Linked DNA regions of Oligoflexus sp.. The protein of the gene in region 1 interacts with the protein of each later gene in a pairwise test. Links are inferred from orthologs where the notes say so. Each region holds a gene or a part of one and is shown on either strand. Other genes may lie near its edges.

The links.
Region 2: the proteins of VFO10_RS16505 (region 1) and mrcB interact in binary tests that used the Escherichia coli proteins (3 or more experiments, as listed by UniProt). The link is inferred for Oligoflexus sp. from one-to-one orthologs.

What each region holds. Positions count from the first base shown.
Region 1 is NZ_DASTAT010000072.1:14,657-18,175, forward strand. What follows is about bases 1-2,900. They hold VFO10_RS16505 (penicillin-binding protein 2), read left to right. Parts: upstream 1-475; coding sequence 476-2,326; downstream 2,327-2,900. Other genes in these bases: rsmH (16S rRNA (cytosine(1402)-N(4))-methyltransferase RsmH), read left to right, coding at 1-121; VFO10_RS16500 (hypothetical protein), read left to right, coding at 201-473; VFO10_RS16510 (UDP-N-acetylmuramoyl-tripeptide--D-alanyl-D-alanine ligase), read left to right, coding at 2,342-2,900. Also shown: more of VFO10_RS16510, read left to right, coding at 2,901-3,519. UniProt on the Escherichia coli protein: Essential cell division protein that catalyzes cross-linking of the peptidoglycan cell wall at the division septum. Required for localization of FtsN.
Region 2 is NZ_DASTAT010000124.1:12,590-29,080, reverse strand. The notes cover bases 7,531-10,575. They hold mrcB (penicillin-binding protein 1B), read left to right. Parts: upstream 7,531-7,914; coding sequence 7,915-10,236; downstream 10,237-10,575. Other genes in these bases: VFO10_RS26090 (tetratricopeptide repeat protein), read left to right, coding at 10,251-10,575; VFO10_RS26100 (DUF4360 domain-containing protein), read left to right, coding at 7,531-7,748. In the rest of the region: VFO10_RS26120 (hypothetical protein), read left to right, coding at 1-1,331; VFO10_RS26115 (hypothetical protein), read right to left, coding at 1,366-2,694; VFO10_RS26110 (7TM diverse intracellular signaling domain-containing protein), read right to left, coding at 2,706-4,664; VFO10_RS26105 (7TM-DISM domain-containing protein), read left to right, coding at 4,795-6,714; more of VFO10_RS26100, read left to right, coding at 6,915-7,530; more of VFO10_RS26090, read left to right, coding at 10,576-10,742; VFO10_RS26085 (hypothetical protein), read right to left, coding at 10,762-11,370; VFO10_RS26080 (hsp70 family protein), read right to left, coding at 11,624-14,317; VFO10_RS26075 (Hsp70 family protein), read right to left, coding at 14,310-16,127; VFO10_RS26070 (DUF2760 domain-containing protein), read right to left, coding at 16,124-16,491. UniProt on the Escherichia coli protein: Cell wall formation. Synthesis of cross-linked peptidoglycan from the lipid intermediates.

The DNA.
Region 1 (3,519 bases):
TGCCATGTACGAAAAACGGTTCCAAATCATCAAACCCTTTCCTCTGGAACCGTCTGACCAGGAAGTCGAACGAAACCCAAGAGCCCGAAGTGCCAAACTGCGCGTGATAGAAAAGCTCTAAAACACAGGCAACAGTTTGCCTGAGTCCTGATATCCTTAATGCATGACCTCACCAAAGGTCCCTCGGGGAGATTCGCGACATGAAGCTTTCGACGTTCACTCGTATCTGGAACAAATTGCCCTTCGTTCTTCTGATCGGAGGGTTCGGCCTCGCCTCCTTCAAAGCCTACATCACCATTCAGACGACCATCATCGGCTATAAGATTGGCCAGATGAAACAGACCGAAACCGACCTCCTCGAATCTCAAAGCACTCTGAAAATGGAACTCGCCAAGATCACAAGGCGCGAAAGCCTCATGAGCATTTCGGCTCGTGATGCTGAAAACCATAAAGATGTTTGGGCCGCCCATTGAAAATGCCAAAAATTGCAAACCTGGGGAGCAGCTTACGACGCCTGCGACCCTCGCAGCTTCGTCAGCTTTGGATCAGTGTGCGCCGGCAAAAGCCCAGCCAGACGCTGGGGCCTTTCTATGGCGGACGCTATCGTTTGATCGCGGTGGGTTTCTTCGGACTCTTCACGATCCTCGCGGGTCGTGCGGTTATGATTCATATTCTGAGCCCGTCGGCGGATATTCTGGAAACGCTCGCGCGGCGTCAGTATCAAACCAAGATCGACCTGTCTCCCTATCGCGGCAATATCTATGATCGTCGGGGCGAACCCCTGGCGATCAGTATCCGTCGTCCTTCCTTTTACGTGAACCCGCGCATTTTCGATCCGACTCCCCAGGAAACAAGGCAGCTGGCTCAGCTGTTGGAACTGTCGCCGGCTCATGTACGAAAAGTGGCGAAGCGGACCAACTATTTTGCCTGGCTTGCGCGCAAGGTGGAGTTTTCTCGGGCTGAGAAAGTCAATGCGCTCAAGATCGAAGGACTCTTCGAAATCACCGAACCCGCGCGCTTCTATCCGAATGGAATAGACCTTGTGCCTTTGATTGGTTCGGTGGGAATTGACAATCATGGTCTTCAGGGTGTGGAGCTGGCTTACGACGGCATGCTGCAGGGCGAAGTTCTGACGACCTTCCGTAATCGCGACGCCCGCGGTCAATCCATTTACCGTGATTCGCTTTTGGCCTTACCGGAAAAAACCGGCAAAAACATCGTTCTGACTCTGGACAGTGCCATACAAAACACGGCCCAGCGCGCCCTGCAAAAAGGTGTGGAAAAAGCCAAGGCCAAAGGTGGCTTCGCGATCGTCTCTGATCCCCATACCGGCCGTATCCTCGCGATTGCGAATGTCAACAGCGCACCATCGGAAATCAATCGCAACCGGGCGCTGACCGACATTTTCGAACCTGGCTCGGTCGTGAAGCCTTTGGTCATCGGCCGGGCGGTCGAACTTGGTCTGACCCGGCTGGATGAAGTGCATGATACCTTCAACGGCACCTATCATGAAGACAAGTGGACCATTCGGGATACTCACGGCTCCGCTTCGATGACGACCGAAGAGATCCTCATCGAATCGAGTAACATCGGAACCTATCGCATTGCCAAACGCATGGGGCCCGAGAAACTCGCCACGACGCTGGCCGAGTTTGGCTTTGGCGCGCGTGATAATCAGATTGGTTTTCCCGGACAACAATTCGGTCGCGTGAGTCCCTGGCAGAAATGGCGACCTGTGCGTTTCGCCAACGTGGCTTTCGGACAAGGCTTTTATGCGTCCGGACTCGAACTGGTGCAGGCCTTTGGGGCGATCGCCAACGGCGGCAACCTTATGAAGCCCTTTTTCATAGACCATATCGAGTCGCCGGAAGGCGGCATGATTGAATCGCATGCCTCCGAGATCGTGCGCCGCGTATTCTCGCCCACGACAGCCGCCAGCATGCGGCTAGTCCTCCGCAAGGTCGTTGATGAGGGAACAGGTCGCAAGGCGGCCTTGACATCCTGGTCGTCTGCTGGAAAAACCGGCACGAGTGAAAAGGTGGATCCGCAGACCCGCAAATATTCCGATCATCTGCGGATTGCCAGTTTCATAGGTTTCGCTCCGAGCGTGGATCCGCACCTCGTGATTTATGTCGTAGTCGATGAACCCTTTGTCAAACCCTACACCGGTGGCATCCATGCAGCGCCCATCTTCCATGAGATCGCCGAGGAAGCCCTGCGTTATCTGAATGTAGCTCCCGACAAGTTTCCGGCAAAAGACGTGCTTGCAAAAGGAACCAACGATCATCTACAAAAGTCAGAAAGCCAGGGCAATCAAGCCCTTTAAGGAGTCCGGCAGACCATGGTCAAAAATCCCGTGAAAGACCTGGGTTGGCGTACAGAACGTGAATCCCTTCCATTTGATCTTCCTAACCGTGTGAGCAGTGACAGTCGTCGGATTGAAGCCGGCCAGTGGTTTATGCCCATCCGCGGCGCAAACTTCGATGGCCATGACTTCATCCAGGCGGCCATGGACAAGGGTGCTGACGGTTTTTTCTATGAATCCCGCCTGCGTGAGCAGCTGAAGCCTGACCTTCGCAGCCGCGGCATTGAAGTTACGGATACAACCAAGGCCTTGCAGGATCTCGCGCGCTGGTGGCGCCAGGAGATAGGCTGCAAGGTTGTCGGGATTACAGGTTCGTCGGGCAAGACCACGGTGAAAGAGATGGTGGCCGCCATGCTGCATGGCATCGCGCCGACCCTGAAAACAGAAGGCAGTCTGAATAACGAGCTGGGCACTCCCCTCACCCTTTGCCGGCTGACGCCGCTGCATCGCTTTGCGGTGATCGAGATGGGTGCGCGGCACAAGGGTGATATTGAATTCCTCTCGACCATCGTGCTTCAGGACATCGGCGTTCTGCTCAACGTCGGCAGCGCGCATGTCGGGGAATTTGGCAGCCCTTTAAAAATTCTGGAAGCCAAAATGGAGATTGCCGCGGCAAGGACGGCGGTTTACTTCAAGGATGACGAACGCATTGATCGGGCCATGAAAGCCCTTAAAAATAAGACTCTGGTGACCTTCGGCCGCGATCCTTCCGCTGATGTCCGCCTGCTCACGACCGACCTGGATGGACGCGGCAAGGTTCGCATTCATTTTGAAATCCGTGGGCAAAAGCAGACGGTCGAATCGAATTTCTATCACAGCAGCTTTCCCATCAACGCCGCCGCCTGTCTTGCCATCGGTCTTGCGCTCAAGCTTGAGCCGAAGGACTGCGTGACCGCACTGCAACATTTTCATGGGGTCAAAGGTCGCTTCAAGGTTCACACGCTGCGTGATCAGCTTCTGATCGATGACTGCTACAACGCCAATCCCGAGAGCATGAAGGCCGGTCTCACCACCCTTAAGGAAGCCTATGGGAATCGGAGAACTCATCTGGTCCTGGGTGATATGCTCGAACTCGGCGACAGTTCGGAAAGCGCGCATCGGGATGTCGGAGCGTTCTGCGCCCGCGAAATCAAACCCGCGAAGCTTCTGACCGT
Region 2 (16,491 bases), on another replicon or contig:
ACGAGCGCATCGATTCACGCTTTAAACTCCTCGAGACCGCAGTTTTGCCAAGAACCGCCGAAGCCATTACATACGATGGACAGGTCAAACCTATAATCGACGGTTATTGCGTGGGTTGCCATCAGTCGGGGGGGATCGCTCCGTTTGCGTTGAATAGCTATGAGCAGGTGAAACGCTACGGAACGGCTATTATCGATGCCGTGGCCTCAGGAAGGATGCCGCCTTCCGCGCCGCATCAGATTGCAGAGCACCCCCTGAAGTACGACTTTTCCATAAGCCCTGACAAACTGGAGACGTTACGGGCTTGGGTGAAGGCAGGAAGTCCAATGGGGGATGCGGCGATAGCGGGAACCCCGCTTCCTATTCAACGTCCCAGCATCACTCGAGTCGACAAGACCATGGGTATGGCGACGCCCTATACGGTCAAAGCCGGGAGTAAGGATGAATATCGCTGCTTTATTATGGGTGAACCCACGAGCGATGAGTTCTACGTGACGGGTTATCGCGTAAGATCCAGCAACAAGGCGCTTGTGCACCATGTGGCTCTCTTCGCTTTCGACCCGGAATATTCAGACATTGTCAGCGAAATGGACGCGAAAGACAGCGATATAGGCTACCCCTGTTTTGGAGCGCCCAGCACCGAAGATAATCAAAATCTTCCCTCACGACTTCTGGGTGTCAGTACGTTTCCCTCAGCGAATTTCACCTTCCCACAGGGCACAGGTATTTTCATCAAGCCGGGGACCCGGATCGTTCTGCAGATGCATTACAGCGTCCACGGGTCTGAAGAAGCCGTCAGCCGTGAGGACCAGACGCAAATTGATCTGCAAATCGAGAAGAAGGTGGACAAACCCCTTCTGACACCATTTTTCTCGAAAATAGAATGGATTACCGACGGAGAGATGAAAATCCCGGCAGGGCAGAAAAAGGTGATCCATAGTTTCAGTCAGGATCCGCTGGAAAATACCCCTTTTATTTGGAGCAAGGGGGAGATGTCTTTCGAGAAAGGCATCCATCTTTATGGTGTCTACCCTCATCAGCATCTTTTGGGAAAGGGACTGCGCTTTTGGAAAGAGGATGCGAAAGGGAAAAAGGAAATGCTTTTTGATAACTGGGGCAATTACAGATTTCATTTCCAATGGAGCTTCGAGTACGAAAAACCGATTGTCATCGCTCCGGGAGAAAAGCTTGGGCTTGAGTGCCTCTGGGATAACTCGGCCGGGAATCAGCCCACTCTCCATGGCGCCCCCAAAAAGCCCCAGGATGTAGCGTGGGGAGAAGGCACCAATGAGGAAATGTGCGTGATGATTCTGACCGTTTCGGAAAGCTAAGCGCAGGCGAGGCGAAAGCTTTGGGGGAGGCCTATCAGGCTGATTTTCTGCCCTGTGACTGCGCTTCGTCCTGAAGGACCTGAAGAGAGTAAAACTTCTGCATGCTCTCTCTGTCCCCCTCGTCGGTTTCATGGTCCTGAATATCGAGCGGTTTGAAGTCAAGCCGCTCCTGGGACCGCAGACTATTATACACCCGGTCTTCAATGACGACTGCCGAGCCTTTCAGAACCCCGCTCTTCCGCGCCTGCTTGCTCAACTCGTTGATATGGTCCGCTTTGATGAGCGGTTCACCGTGCAGGTGATATTCGATCGGAAAACCCCTGGTAAAGAAGCCTTCCAATTCGCCGGCCGCGATCACCACCGCGCAGTGGATGGGCCTATGGTAATCCATCTGCAGGATGCGCTCTTGAAAAATTTGGATGAAGATCTTCGCCATTTCCAGGGAGACCCGCGAGGGCCGTTCATGGCCCGGGCAATGGAAAGGAAAACCAACCGAGCAGACGAAGCGGTTGTTCAGCTCGATGACGCGAAAGCCGCTGCAGGTCTGGCTGTTGCCATCATAGGATTTGCGCAGCTCCACACTGAAGAGGCGGAAGATCTCGCGGATGTATTCCTGAGCCATCTCATGTTTGATATCCGCGCTGTCCACCACCTCGAACATCACGCAGCAGCCGTATCCCTGCTGGATAGGCAAGGTGTCTTCCACGCCAGAGCCGGATGCGATCTGGGTAATCTGGTGGGGGAACAGGATCTTTTCCAACTGCTCATAGCCGTGCCGTCTTTGGGCGATCACGCTTTTCAAGTGGAAGTTGCGCCGGCGGTTGAATTCATTCACGAAGGCGGAGCTGGTTCCATAGAGAGCGAAGAAGATAACGAAAATGTATTCGTCCGTCCCTATTTTGATGTTCATGGCCAGCAGCATGGCCCCGGCCAATATCAGATGAGTCATGGCAAACGTCAGTGTTGCCCAGAACCCGAAGCTGCCCTTTATGAAGAGGAGGCCGAAAGAAAAGAGGAAGAGAACCACATAGCCGTTATAATCGCTGTTGATCTGAAGGCTGACATAGAGCCCCCAGATGCCATGAAGGTTGGTGAGAAAGACGGTCACGTTATTCGGGTTGATACCCCATCTTTTGTTCAATTCGAAAGAATTGAGAACGATGCTGATGATGATCAGGGCGGACGGCACGATGATGAAGTGGGAAACATTGAACTGGGGCGGCTGATTGAAGATCAGTCCGAAGAAATAGATGATGCCGATGGCTGAACTCCAGCCCACCACGCCGAAGAGCGAAAGGATGAGGCCGGACTTATTGCGCTTGTCCAGCTCTTTGAATCTTTTTTTAATCTCTCGCCACAGCACTCTGAATTCCTTTAACTCGCTTTTGAATTGGTCTGCAAAGACGCAGGAATCTGCATGAAAACAAGGGTCCTGGCTTCTGGATGATCCCGCACCTGAAGACCCAGATCGGCCAGCGTATGAACCTGAAACTCCTTGCGCAGGTCCGAGGGCAGGGAGTAATAAACGTCCTCCTGCAGGATCAGCATGTTTGCCGATTCAAGCTCCAACTTGAGCATGATTTCCTTGCGTAAGGACTCATAGCGCGTGGCAAGGATGATGCCGCGTCCCCACATATCGTACTTCACCGAACCGGACTGGGAGAAATAGGATCGGACCTGGCCCATGGCCACACCAATGCAGCAGTGGAGCGGGGTGGGGGCGTCGAGCTGCTCATTGACCTGGACAAAGCGTGATATGATCTGCCGCGCAAGGTCCACGGCGCATTCCGCTTTCGATTGTCCCAGCTGCTTCAATGGAAAGCCGACCGAGCACAGAAAACCGTCCCCCATCTCTTTGATCATATAGCCTGCACTGGTCAAAGACTGTCCATCATAACCGCGCATCATGAGGTCGCGGCAGTCGGACAGGAATTCCTCCATGAGCTCATTGAAACCCTCGCTCTTCACCTTGGAGCTATTGATCACATCAAAGGAGAGGACGCAGGCGATATCCGTTCCGGTCGGCATCGTCGTCTCGATGGATTGCCCCTTTTGCACCATGATCAGCTGATGGGGATAAAGCAGCTTTTCCATCTGCTGATAGGAATGCTGCTTTTCCAAAGCGAGTTCCAGGGCTTTTTTCTGCGCTTCATAACGGGTCTTGCGTTCGCCGTTGATCTTGCTGGCCAAGGCGATGGAAAGCATGATGACTTCGATCATGGAGCCGATTTGAGCGCCGTATTCTGTCAGCATATTGCTCGGCAGGAGCCCCAGAGTGAGCGAAGAGCCCATGAGGACGCCGAGGAAGAAAGCGGCGAAGGCCAGCACATAAATACTGGCTGGTTTATAGCCCTGCCGCCAGCGAATGATGCCGCTCGCAAAGCAGACGACCGAGAAATACATGGGAAGTATATTGGCCAACGCTATGGTTTTGGAGTAGGGAAGTATGAAATTCAAGAGGATCAGTAGGCAACCGCCAGCCAGCGCAAGATCAAGGGCTCTGTGGCAGATCCGTATGTGCGTTCGGCTCTCCAGGAAGGATTGCGTGAAAAGACTGACGCCGATCGTCGTCGTCCCCACCAGCGTCGGAATCATGTTTGACGCCAGCCCGGGCCAGCTCGGAAAGATGAACTGCAGAAGATGCCCGTTCAGGCTCATTTGAAAGAGGGTATGGCTCAGGATATAGAAGACGTAGTAGATGTAGGTCTGCTCGCGAATGGACGCGTAGAGAAGGATATTATAAAGGATCATGGCGGCCATGGTCCCGTAGAAAAGAAAGAAGGCGCCCGTTTCAAACTGATTCTTTTCCAAAAGCCGGGCCGTCGTATAAAGCCGCATACCAATCCGCATGGAACTGCTGCTGCGAATATTAACGTAGATGTCCTGATCCCGTATGTCGTCCAGATTGAGTTCGAAAACGAAGCGCGTGACCCTGATGGGGCGGTGCGAAAAAGGAAAATTGTCACCGACCAAAGATGTTGTGTAATGTCCTTCCCTATCTGGAATATGGATCTCAAGCCGGTCATGGAGCGGGTAGGAAATTTCCAGGAATATGCGTTCCAGCTCGGTGTTTTGCCGTTCCATGCGGAATCTCAGCCAATACGATGTCGCGGTATAGCCAAGGTTCATCGACGGAGCAGGTGCGATCTGCCAGGCCTTGTCCTCGCGGGGAAGCGTTTCAAAATTAATCTGACCCTGGGGATCGGCGAGGACTGCGAACGGTGCCAGCGCAGCCTCTTCAAAATCATCCGGGATGACGACGCTTTCAATCGCCTTGGCGTTTCCGTAAAAAGCGAAGAGGAGCGCGAACATCGTGATGAGTTGTGACACCATAAGCCCGCCAGGGGTTTAAAGCCGCATAAAGTCCCAATGGCTCATCGGCTGTTTCCCTTGGGAATTTAGGGGTCTGAATGCTCAACGAAACCCATGGTCCTGCCGATAGCAGGGGCCAGGAGATCGAAACATGCGGAGCCTTTGGGGCATTGCTTTTCACCTTATGCTCGTCATCCTCACCTGGCCGTCGCCGGGAAAAGCCGGGGATCAGGGGGACGCTGCGCCTTTTCTCGAACTCACGCACGATGCCATCGACGGGCAATACCTGGGACGCATCATGTTCTGGTATCGAGGCGAGGAATCCATTGACCGGGTGTCCGCCGCCGACTTTCAAGAGCGTTTCATCCGCGGCACGAGCGACGTCATCAACAATGGCTATACTTCGGATAATTTCTGGTATCGCCTTCAGATCCATAATCCCAATCCGGGGCCTGAACGAATTCATCTTCATGACCCCCACAACGTCTATGATGAATTCGAGGTTTACCAGGGCTCTCAGTTGATCGGAAGCCTCCATAATCGCGATCCCCTGCACCGCAGAATCGTGTCGATCGACCTTCCGCCCGAGGCCACGAGCACGATCTACATTCGTAAAAAGACCAATGCCGTTGTTCAGCAGACCACCTTCACCTTCTGGCGGGACTACGAGGCTCTCAGGCGCTCCATCCATACGAGCGAGCTGCGCTTTCAGACCGTGGTGACGAGCCTCATGATGTCGGTATTCCTGACTCTGGCCTTGCTCTTCGCCTACCGCAAAAAAATGTATGTTTTTTATTTGGGTTACCTTTTGTCCTTTGTGATGTTCGCGACCTGGGTCTGGTCGGTCTATGCCATGCCCGTATACTCGCGCTATGGGGGCGTGGTCTCGCTCTTCTGCGTGGCCTTCACTGCGCTCTTTGTGAATGAGTTCCTTGAGATCAAAAAGCACTCGCGACTCATGCATAGACTTTTCCTGATCTATGCCGGGCTCTCGTTTGCGGCCATGGCCCTCGAACCCATCAATCCGATTGCGCGTGCCTTTACCGGGTCTGTGCTCTCGATCATCATCCAGGCCAGCACAGTCTGCTTCGGGACGCTTTTGTTCATTCGCTACCGGCATCCGCATGTCTTGATCTTCAACACCGCTTTTGGTTCGTTCTTCTTCTCTGGATTCATTCAACTCCTGATCTGGATGGGGATCATCGACTCGGCGGAAAACCTGATCATGTTTTATGGGGTGGCCGCGGAAAACATCCTGATGGTGCTCGCCATCGGCCATAGGATACTGGTCACCGAAGCGACCCGCAAACACAACGATAATCTTCTGGTCCACAGCTTCGAACAGCTCTCGAAGGTTTTCTATCCGCATCAGATCCTGCAGATGCGCACGGGCAAAACCGTCGAGGAAACCATGCCGGTCGGTGAAAAGAACGCCTGCATCCTTTACTTCCAGATTGTCGGCGGCTCGTCGCTCATGAGCGAAAACTATGAAGCCTGCGTTGAAAATTTCATGGATCGCTGCCGCCAGCTGATGATGGAGCGCTATGATCCCGTCGCGTTTTGCTCGGATGCCTATATCATCCGGGAAATGGGCGATACCTTCCTTTGCTCGGTGGGCTATCCCTTCCGGCAAATCGGGCCCTTGAAGTCCGATGCGGCGGTGGAACTCGCGGAAAAACTGATTCGGGAATTCGAAGCGATGCGGGAGGCGCTCGATGCGCCGCAGAAAATCCACTGCTCGATCGGCATCGTCCGGGGAACGGTGAAGTCCTTCTTTTCCCGCTCCGGCCGCATCCGCGATGATCTGTGGGGGCGCGCCATCGTCCAGGCGTCGGCCTATGGCGCCGCGAGCCGGCAGCTTTTCCAACAGCTCGGCACCGAGCCGGATAACATCGTGATCCTGCATGATGCGGTCTTTGAATCTTTGTCACGCTCCATGCGCAAAGGCTTTGCCATCCTGGAGTTGCCGTTGGCCTCCGCGATCCTCGGATCGGACCTCGATGGTAAAACGCTCGGTTACCGAATCTACCGATCGGACGCGGAAACCCTTCCGCTGCGCAAGGCTGGTTGAATCCAGGCTCCTTATCGAATTGGCTGACCAGTCTCGTCAGAACTTTGCTGCTCGCACCCCATCTTGGCAAATCTTAGTACCCTCAAGGCTTTCGCAGAACGCGGGGGTCAAGCAATTTCAGGGACATGAGAAATCCTGGATTCTGGCAGGATCCGTGCAATGAGCCCTGACCAGAACAGAAATTTCACGTGAGGGCTCCCATGCAACACAAACTGAAGACTTTTGGACTTGGGCTTATCCTGGCCGGAATGATGACGCCGGCTTTCGCCCAGGACGACGCGCCCAGCACCTTTCGCATCAATAATATCCGTAGCAATGGCACAGGCTGTCCGCTCGGAACTGTGGCTGTGAATATCTCGCCTGATCAGCAGGCCTTTACTCTGACCTTCAGCGAATTCTTCGCCGAAGTGAGTCCTGTCCTCGGCGTCCAGACCCAACGCAAAGACTGCCGTGTGGTCTTCGACACCGAGCAGGAACCGGGTTGGGAATACACGATCTTTGCTGTGACCTATCGCGGTTTCGCCGCTTTGGATGCAGGCGTTCGCGGGGCTCAGGATCTGAGCTTCGGAACGATCGGCAAGAAATCGCGCACCACCATGAATCTTGTTGGTCCCTATGACGACAACTACATCAACTCCCAGGAAGTGCCCATCAGCACCTTGAAGTGGAGCGGCTGCAATAACGGCAACAAGCAAAAAGATTTCACTATAGACGCGGCGCTGACGCTGCAAGCGCCGGACACGAACACTCAAGGCCTTTTCACTGTCGATACCGTTGATGGCGAAGTTCGCCAGGAGTACGAAGTGATCTGGCGCGAATGTAAAAACGGCCCGAAAAAAGCCTTCGCAATCTGTCGCCTCACAGTGCCAGGGAAGGACGGACCGTTCCAGCTGATCAGCAAGCATCCGGCCAAAAAGCCTGACCAGGCGCTGGCGAAGGCGAAGTCCAAGCTATCCCAGAAGTGCGGAGAAGCTCAGGGGCGTGCGCCGAACTGTGATGTCAGTAAAGCGCAGTGCAGTATTGTCAACCTGTGACGTGACCTTCAAGTGCCCGAATTTATGTATGAATTCGGGCCTTCGTGAAACCCCTGTCCTTCCTACCCCTTTTCTTGTGGCGGATTCAAATCTGAAAGACTAAATTGCGGATCTCAACCGGGAGAAAGACCGCCAAGCTCCCTTGATCACTCGGATTTTACAAGCTATGCGACTGTCGGTTTCACGCGACAAACTACGTTTCCTGCTCCGCTTATGGCCCGTGCCTGTGGTCGTTCTTTCTGCATTCTGTGCGATCATGCTTTACCAGATGGATGGTATCGTCCGGGAAAAATTCGAAGGCAAGCGCTGGCGTTTGCCCTCGGTGGTTTACGCACGTCCGCTCGAACTCTTCAACGGCGCGCCGCTGCGCGATGAAGATCTTGAGATGGAGCTTCAGGAGCTTGGCTATTTCAAAGTCAAGGATCCTCTGCAGCCCGGCGAGTACGGGCGAAACGGTGACAAGTTCGATATTCAGCGCCGTGGCTTTCCTTTTTGGGAAGGAGCCGAAGGCACGACCCGCATTCAATTCCGCATCGTAAAATCCCGCGTCGCTGACCTTATGCAGAACGGTGAAGCGAGCGAACTCAGTCGCCTCGATCCGATGAAGATCGGCGGCATCTACGCGACGCAGAAGGAGGATCGAAAACTCGTTCAGCTGAAGCAGGTGCCGAAGTATGTGATCGACGCCTTGATCGCGATCGAGGATCGGGATTTCTACGATCACTTCGGGGTGTCGGTCAAAGGCATAAGCCGGGCGATGTGGACCAACCTGAAAGCCAAGCGTTGGGTGCAGGGCGGCAGTACCTTGACCCAGCAGCTCGTGAAGAACTTCTATTTGACGCCCGAGCGTTCCATCAAAAGAAAATTCACGGAGATGGTCTACTCGGTCCTCCTTGAGCTGCATTACAGCAAAGAGGAAATCCTCGAAACCTATATCAACGAAATCTATCTGGGCCATAGCGGCGACAACGCGGTGCACGGCTTCGGCCTGGCCAGTGAATTCTACTTCGGCCGCCCTTTGGAAGCCCTGAGCCTCGATCAGGCCGCGGTGCTGGCGGCGATCGCCAATGGTCCCTCGTTTTATAATCCCGCACGCTATCCCGATCGCGTGAAAAAGCGCCGGAATAAAGTGCTCGCGCTTCTGCTCGAAGATAAGAAAATCACCAAGGCCGACTATGAGCAGGCGCGCAAGCAGCCTATCAAAGTGCGCCCCTCGCTCCGCTGGACGCCGAATCGTTTCCCGTCGTTCCTGGACCTCGTGCGGCGCCACCTGGATCGCGATTATCAGAACAAGGATTTGGCGGAAGAGGGCCTGCGCATCTTCTCGACGCTCGATCCGATCGCCCAGGTTCAAACCGAAAAAGCGATTTCCGATTTCATGCGCCGTCAGGGAAAATCCGCAGGCAAACTGCAGGTCGCCTCGGTGGTGGTTTCCGATAGCGGGGAGGTGCAGGCCGTGGTCGGTGACAAGGTCGCCGGTTTCCAGGGTTTCAATCGCGCCCTGGATGCCAAGCGTTCCATCGGTTCCCTGGCGAAGCCCGTGGTTCTGCTCGCTGGCCTCAGCGATCCGAACAAATACACGCTGGCGACTCACATTTCCGATGGTCCGGTCAGCATTCCCTTAAGCTCCGGTCAGGTGTGGGAACCGCAAAACATCGACTACGGTGATCACGGCTACGTCAGCCTCCTTACCATGCTCACGCAGTCCTATAACCGCGCTACGGTTCGTCTGGGCAAGGAACTGGGCATGAAGAGAGTTAAGGATACGTTCCGGAAACTGACCGGCTCCAGTGAGATCCCGGATAATCCTTCGATCATGCTCGGGGCTTTGAGCATGAGTCCCTATGAAGTCGCCGGCATGTATTATCCCTTCTTCTCGGGTGGCTATCGCACGGATCTGAAAGCCGTGCGCGGCGTTCAGGATCATGATGGAAAACGCATCAAGGCCTATCCCAGCAAGTCGATCAAAATCTACGAACCTTCGGTGATCCACCTGATGCAGTATGCGATGCGGGCGGTGATTTTCGAAGGCACGGGTCGCTCCGCATTCAGCTTCATGCCCGGTGATTTAACAGCCGCTGGCAAAACCGGCACTTCGAACGATCAGCGCGACAGTTGGTTCGCTGGATTCACCGGCGACAAGCTGGTGGTTTCCTGGGTCGGCAACGATGCCAACGACCCGACCAAACTCACAGGCAGCAGCGGTGGTTTGCATGTGTGGGCCCAGATCATGGCCAAGGTCAGCCACAAATCATTGGCGCTGAATGCCCCTCCCGGCATTTCGTATCAATGGGTGGATAACGCCACGGGCCTTCTGAGTTCCTCCGACTGCCAGGGCGTTCGTTATCTGCCCTTCGTCGGTGATTCCGCTCCCAAACAATCTGTCCCTTGTCCTGTTCTGCCTGAGCCTGTCAGCCCGGATCAACCCCCGGCGACAACAACTCAGGAGCCGGCAATGCTGGACTGGCTCTTTAAACTCATGCAATAGAAAAACCAGACGTCATGACTGCTAAATTTTTAAACTCCGCCCTGGGCGCTGCGCTTCTGCTGATTCTAGCCGGACTCGCAAACACCTGTGTACATGCTCCCGAGCCCATTCCCGTGCCGACTGAAGAAGTACCTGAAGAAACCGTGACAGCGCCCAACGTGGAGCTGATCAAGGAGCCTTTGGCTCCGGCTGTGCACTCGCTTTTGCGCAAAAGCCAGGCGGCCCTGGAGCAGAAGAATCTTGAGGACGCGGAAGCCCATGCCGAGCGCGCCTATCGCATGGAAGGTCGCGACTATCGCGTGCTCTTCATGCGGGCCCGCGTGAGCCTCGCCAGCGGCAACACGGAAGATGCGGAGCAGTGGGCGCAAAGGGCCTTGGGTTCATTGCCCATGAAATATAAAGAACACCGCCGCCAGACCTGGGAATTCATTGCCAGGGCTCGCGCCTTGCACGGCGATGACGCCGGTCGCGACGCGGCCCTTCAGGAAGCCCGCAGCATTCGCTAAGGGCCATCCCATCCGACCCTTAGAACTGATAACCAAGATTGAAGAGCAGGGAGTTCGTGCCGCCGGCGAAGGACTGGGCATAGAGCTCGGTTTTTTTCGTGGACGTTTCCGTGCTCACGCCTCCGGCTGTTGTGGTCGTTGTGGTTTTCGATGTGAGTCCGCTGTTGAAGAACTGCACCTCGACATCCATGATGATGGATTTCGTGAAGTCAAAGCGGAAACCCGCAGAGCCCGCATAAAAAAGTCCGTTGGTTTCGATCTCCGTACCAACATTGGGTGAATCCTTCTCGTTCGAAAAATAGCCGAGCCAGGCGAGGTAGCTATGAATGCCCTTATCGAAGGACTTCAGAAAGTAGTACTGCCCGCCGCCCAGAAGCAGGCCGGTCGAGCCATCGGGGGCGTTGTCGCCGCTGTATGATGTCGATGTAATACGCGCCTGCACATACCACATGCTGCGTTCGACGATGTCGAATCCGAAGCGGCTGCCGATGGAAATTTCACGTTTCGTGGGCTGACCATCACCATCCTGTCCTCGATAAAATCCGCTCATCAGACTCACTTCTTTGGCGAATCCAGGGCTGGCAAAAACGAGCAAAAACAGCACCGACATGTGCTTTACACAGCGCATAAAGAAAATCCTTTATCTGATTCGGAAAACCGTCTATTTATATTCCAAGGTCAGCAAAATGAAAACCAACAAGTCCTCAATGGACCGGCAGGCTGGAAATAATTTGTTTCCGGTTTGAGTTGTCTGGAGAGGCTGTGTTTTCAGGCTTTGCGGCTGTTCAAGCAGATCTGATTTTGGGCGAGAATGTTTCCGTCCCTTAGTGTGTTTCGAACCAGGGCTCTCCGAGCTTCTGGTTCTTTTTTTTGAGCGGAATTCAGCGAATGACAAGGCCGAGCGGCAGGCTTTCGCCAAACATCTCCTGCAGAAAACCCTGATCGCGACCCTGGGGCGACGCCACCGCTTCCATCTCCGCGGGATCAGCCCCGGCTTCCTGAAGACGCTCGATGAAATGCGCCCGCCAGTGTTCATCCAAATCCATGAGGACATCCCCACGGCGACGGCCAGCCCAGCTATAGAACAGACTGAGCTTTTGCCAGGCACGACTGCGAAGGGAAAGCGGCCTGAGCTGCTCGGCCCATTCCTCGATCAAGGCGATCGGCAGGACAGCTTCAGGGCCCGCATAAAGCGGATAGCGACTGCTGACGCGAGCCAAGGCCCAGATCCGGGCATCGAGCTGGTCCTTATTACCCGAGGCGATTTGCTGCAAAAGAGTCCGACCCAATTGAATACGGCGTGATGCATCAGCACGTTCCAGACTCGCGGCCAGACGAATCATTTCGGGACCGGCCTCACCGATTTTACGAATCGAAGGGAGGATGCGATCCATGATGCGATTCTGTTGCGTGCGATTCAAACCGCCGGCTACCCGGCGCCACAGGAGGTACCATTGCTCCTCCAATTTTTTCTCGGCTGCGCCTTTGCTGTAACCTTGATCAAAGATGCGCCACAGGCTTTGCATGCGTTCGCTGTCGCGGCTGGCACCGAAGCCGGGACGGAGACAGAAACCCGCGAGGTAAAGCCATACAGCCTCGCCATCCGTATCCTTCTGCCGCCGGAACATGGCGTCAGCCAGGTAAGGCCAGATGGCTCTGAGGGTCGGCATATTCCATTCGCTTCTGGGCCCCAAAATTTCCTCCAGGAGCTTCGGAAGGGAGGAAATCCCGGCCGGGACGCCCTGCTTGGAAAAGTGAGCCTTGAGAACCTTTTCCGCCTCTGCAAAACGCGGTGGTAGTTTGACATCCTGGGCAGGCGTGGAATCCCCCGTGCCCTCACCATGGCCTTCGACTGCAAAATCCAGCAGCCAGGTGCGATCACTGCCATCCTCAGCCCGACAATGCAGCTGAAGGAGGCCGGTTTCCCGGACGATGGCCTGAAGGCTGATGGGTATTTCCGCAGCGCCCTTATCCAAGAGCGTGGAAACCAGAGGCAGGGCCCGAAGTCGCGCATCCAAGGGCGCATCGCCGCCTATGGTGTCACCGATGCCATCCGCTGTTGCATAAAGGCGAAAGGCCACTTCCGAACCGAGGCGCAGTTTCAAGCCGGGCATCTGCAGGACCGCGGGAGTTTCCCGAGGCCAGCCGCGCGGAATCAAACAGATCAGCTGCTCCAGGCCTTCCTTGTTTTGCAGAGCGACATAAAGCGACTGCGGATAGGGACTATGAACAACCGCAGCCGCACGGGCTTTGAGACCGGCATAACGCGCCGCGCCGCGGGCAATCGCCAGATCCGGATCGCTCTGCTGCAGATGTTCGATCGGATGATGCGGCTGCCAGCTCTGCAGAACCATCAGGATATGTTTTTGCAGCGGAAGGGGCAGAAGGGTTCCTCCTGCAAAGAGCACGGCATCAATCGCCTGCTCACCCAAAAACGCCGCCAGATGCCGGGTAATCGCCGTGTCTTCCGCAAAGGGGAGACCCCAGCTGCGCAGACCTGTGGCCGCGGTCTTCTCCGGTCTGGCTTCACGCGGAACGGGCGGAAAGAAACCTTCCATAATACTGTTCAAGAGTTCCTGGCGCGTGATCGAAGTCGAGGCATAGCCGCCTAAAAGAAGCTGCGGCTTCAAAGGTACGCTCACGAAAAATTCTTCATCAGCCGGACCGGTGACGCTCAGCACATCCTCTTTCAGTTTACGCACCTGGGACAGAAGAAGCGCCCAGCTGCTGCGCGGCAATTCATCCGGCCCCATTTTCTGCGCCAGAAGATGCGCAAGGTGCAGGTCGATGTTATCGCCGCCCAAAAGAATATGCTCGCTGACCTTGATCCGCTCCATGCGCGGTTCGGTGCTTGAACTTTCCACACGCAGCAGTGAAAAATCACTGGTGCCGCCGCCGACATCGCAGATCAGGATCACGCCCGTCCGGGTCTTCTGCGCAGCCTTTTGCCAGTAATCATAGAACGCCGCCAGAGGTTCTTCCAAAAGCTGCACGCCTTCCGGAAAACCAGCCTGACGCGCAGCTTCCAGCGTGAGCCTCTGCGCCAGCTCATCAAAGGAAGCCGGAACCGTGATCACGATCTTCTGTTCGATGAAGGGCTCGCTTTGCGCTAAATCCCAGGATTCTTTCAGATGCTCCAGATAAGCGCTCTGCACAGCCACGGGACTGATTTTTTCATCCGCGCCCACGGCCGCAGACGCCCAGGGTAAAAAAGCGCTTTGCCGGGTACTGCCGGCCCCGACGCTCAGCCAGGACTTGGCGGAATGAATGACCCGACCTTGATCCTTTAAAACCTCGGCCTTGGCTTCCCGCCCGACCACCCATTTCACCTGGGCCTCCGGCGCATGCCAGGGAAGGCGACGGCTGCCGTTTTTTTGCAAGGGCTTGGGCCGGATCCAGGTGAACGAGGGGAGTTTCACGTCACGAAAGAGACGGCCTTCACCGTCCCATTGAGGAATATCCAAAAGCTCCACCGGCTGCTCATCTCCGGCATCGCGTCGCGCGAAGGCCAAAGATGAATTGGTGGTTCCAAGGTCGATGCCGATCACGTAAGAGCCTTGGTCCTTATCAAGCATGCCCGGGCTCTCCCTCCTCGCGGAGATGAAATTCAAGATTCCATTGACGTTCGGAAAGGCTGTGCTGCATCGCAAGGTGCAGACTGCCGACATCAGTCAGGTCCGCACGCAGATGCACGGGAAGAAGGCCAGGCTCTTCATCGCTTTGAATCTGGCAGTGAAGTTCCGTGACCTCTTCCAGATCGCGTTCGGCATCAGGCACGATCGTGCCCAGGCGATCGCCGCTGCGGGCTGCTGAACTGAAAAGACGGAAGCTGATATCATCACCCGTCCACAGTCCGAATTCCTGTTCGGGCAAGGCCAGATGCGAACCTTCCTCGGTGCCCTGAGGCAGGATGCAAAGGCCACGCAAAGGCCGCATCAGCCCGGGAACGGCAGGCTCATTGCTTTCGAGTCCGATGTAATAGGACCGTGCTGCAGCGGCACGCACACGAACGCCCGCGCCCTGCACCTGAAGCCTTGCAAAATAAGCCGCGCCCAGGGCCACGGCATGATCATATCCAGGACTCTGCAGTTCTTTCACAGGCTGTCCCGCCCAGTTCTGAACCACGCTGAACACGCGTTCGCGCAGAGCCACGCTATGAAAGACACCGCCGTTGAACAGCATCGCCGTCGGCGCCACCATCGTGCGATCGGGATGAAAGGCGCTGCCTAGACGTTCCTGAAGCTCAGGCGATTGCCGAATGGTATTCTGCGCCTGACGCAGAAACTGCAGAAGGTGCCGTGTGATGCCCGGATCATTTTCATAAGGCAGACCCATGCGGGCCAGACCCGTGCTGCGGCTGCGGGTGATTTCCTCGTCCGCATTCACGAGCGGGAAGAAACCTTCCACCAAAAGCTCCTGCACGGTATTTTGATAAAGTTCATGCCGCAGCGTCTGGGCGAAGAGATTGCTGCCGCGGCTCGCAATCGCGAGCGGCCAATGGCTGGGCGCGTCCAAGGACAAAAGCGATTCCTTCGCGACCCGCACCTGCTGCTGCAAGGCCTGGAATTGCCAGGTGTCGAGAGTCGTCCCCATCTGCGCCTGCACATGATGCGCGAGCGCAAGGTCCATGTTATCCCCGCCCAAAAGCAGATGACGACCGACCGCGATGCGATCGAGGCGCAAAAGCCCCTGATCCTGGGAGACGGCGATCAAACTGAAATCACTGGTGCCGCCGCCGATATCACAGATGAGCACCAGATCCCCTGGTTTCAAAACATCCTGCCAGTGTTTTTCATGCGCGCCGAGCCAGGCATAAAAAGCGGCCAGAGGTTCTTCCAAAAGCGTCACCGACGCAAGGCCAGCCTGCTTTGCCGCTTCTTCGGTCAGCTGTCGGGCGACCAAATCAAAGGATGCTGGTACGGTTAAAACAGTCAGCTCCGGCTGCACATCATCGTGCCTCACATCCCAGGCCGCCTGCATGTGCTTCAGATAAGCCGCCGAAGCCTGAACGGCTGTCCAGGATTTTTCTTCCGGTGCGCCCTGCGGCAGACGCGCAAGTTTCTGACCGCCATAGCAAAGCCAGGACTTGGCTGAAAGTATGGCTTTTTCCGGGCTTAAAAGCGCCAGATCCCGTGCCCAGCGTCCGACCAAAGGCGCATGTCCGCTGACATCCCAGGGCAGCGCAAGGTCGGCCGGACTCATATCCCGATGATCGGCAAGATAAGCCACGGAAGGCAAAAGCTCGTGCTCAACGATGCGTCCCGGTCCATCGAGCTGGGCCATGGGAACGAGGCGGCGCGCAGTTCCGCTTGCGTCAGCTTCCGCCATCGCACTGTTCGAAGTTCCCAGATCAATGCCGCGAACGAGTTTATTCGTGTCACTCATTGCAGGACCTCGCGCGCTTCAATTTCAACCGGAGCCAGGACCGATGGCAAAGGATCACCGGGACGCCGCAGCGTGCGCGGCAGATTCATTTTTTTCACTTCCCAGCCGCGGTGCAGGACGATGCCCTGCGCTTTCTGATCACCGGCCGCCTGCTGCAGAATACGATAACGCGAGCTATCGAAATTATCGGGCAGCTCCAGATTCTGCCCTTCGCTGGCATCGGCGATGGGTTTGATGTCGAAGGAATCCTGAAGGACCGTGCGCAGGCCCTGATGCACGACGCGGGCGGCGGCTCCGACCTGGGGATCGGGCAAACGCGCGATATCGGTGAGCGCGAAATCCAGCAGGCGACTCTTTTCCTGAA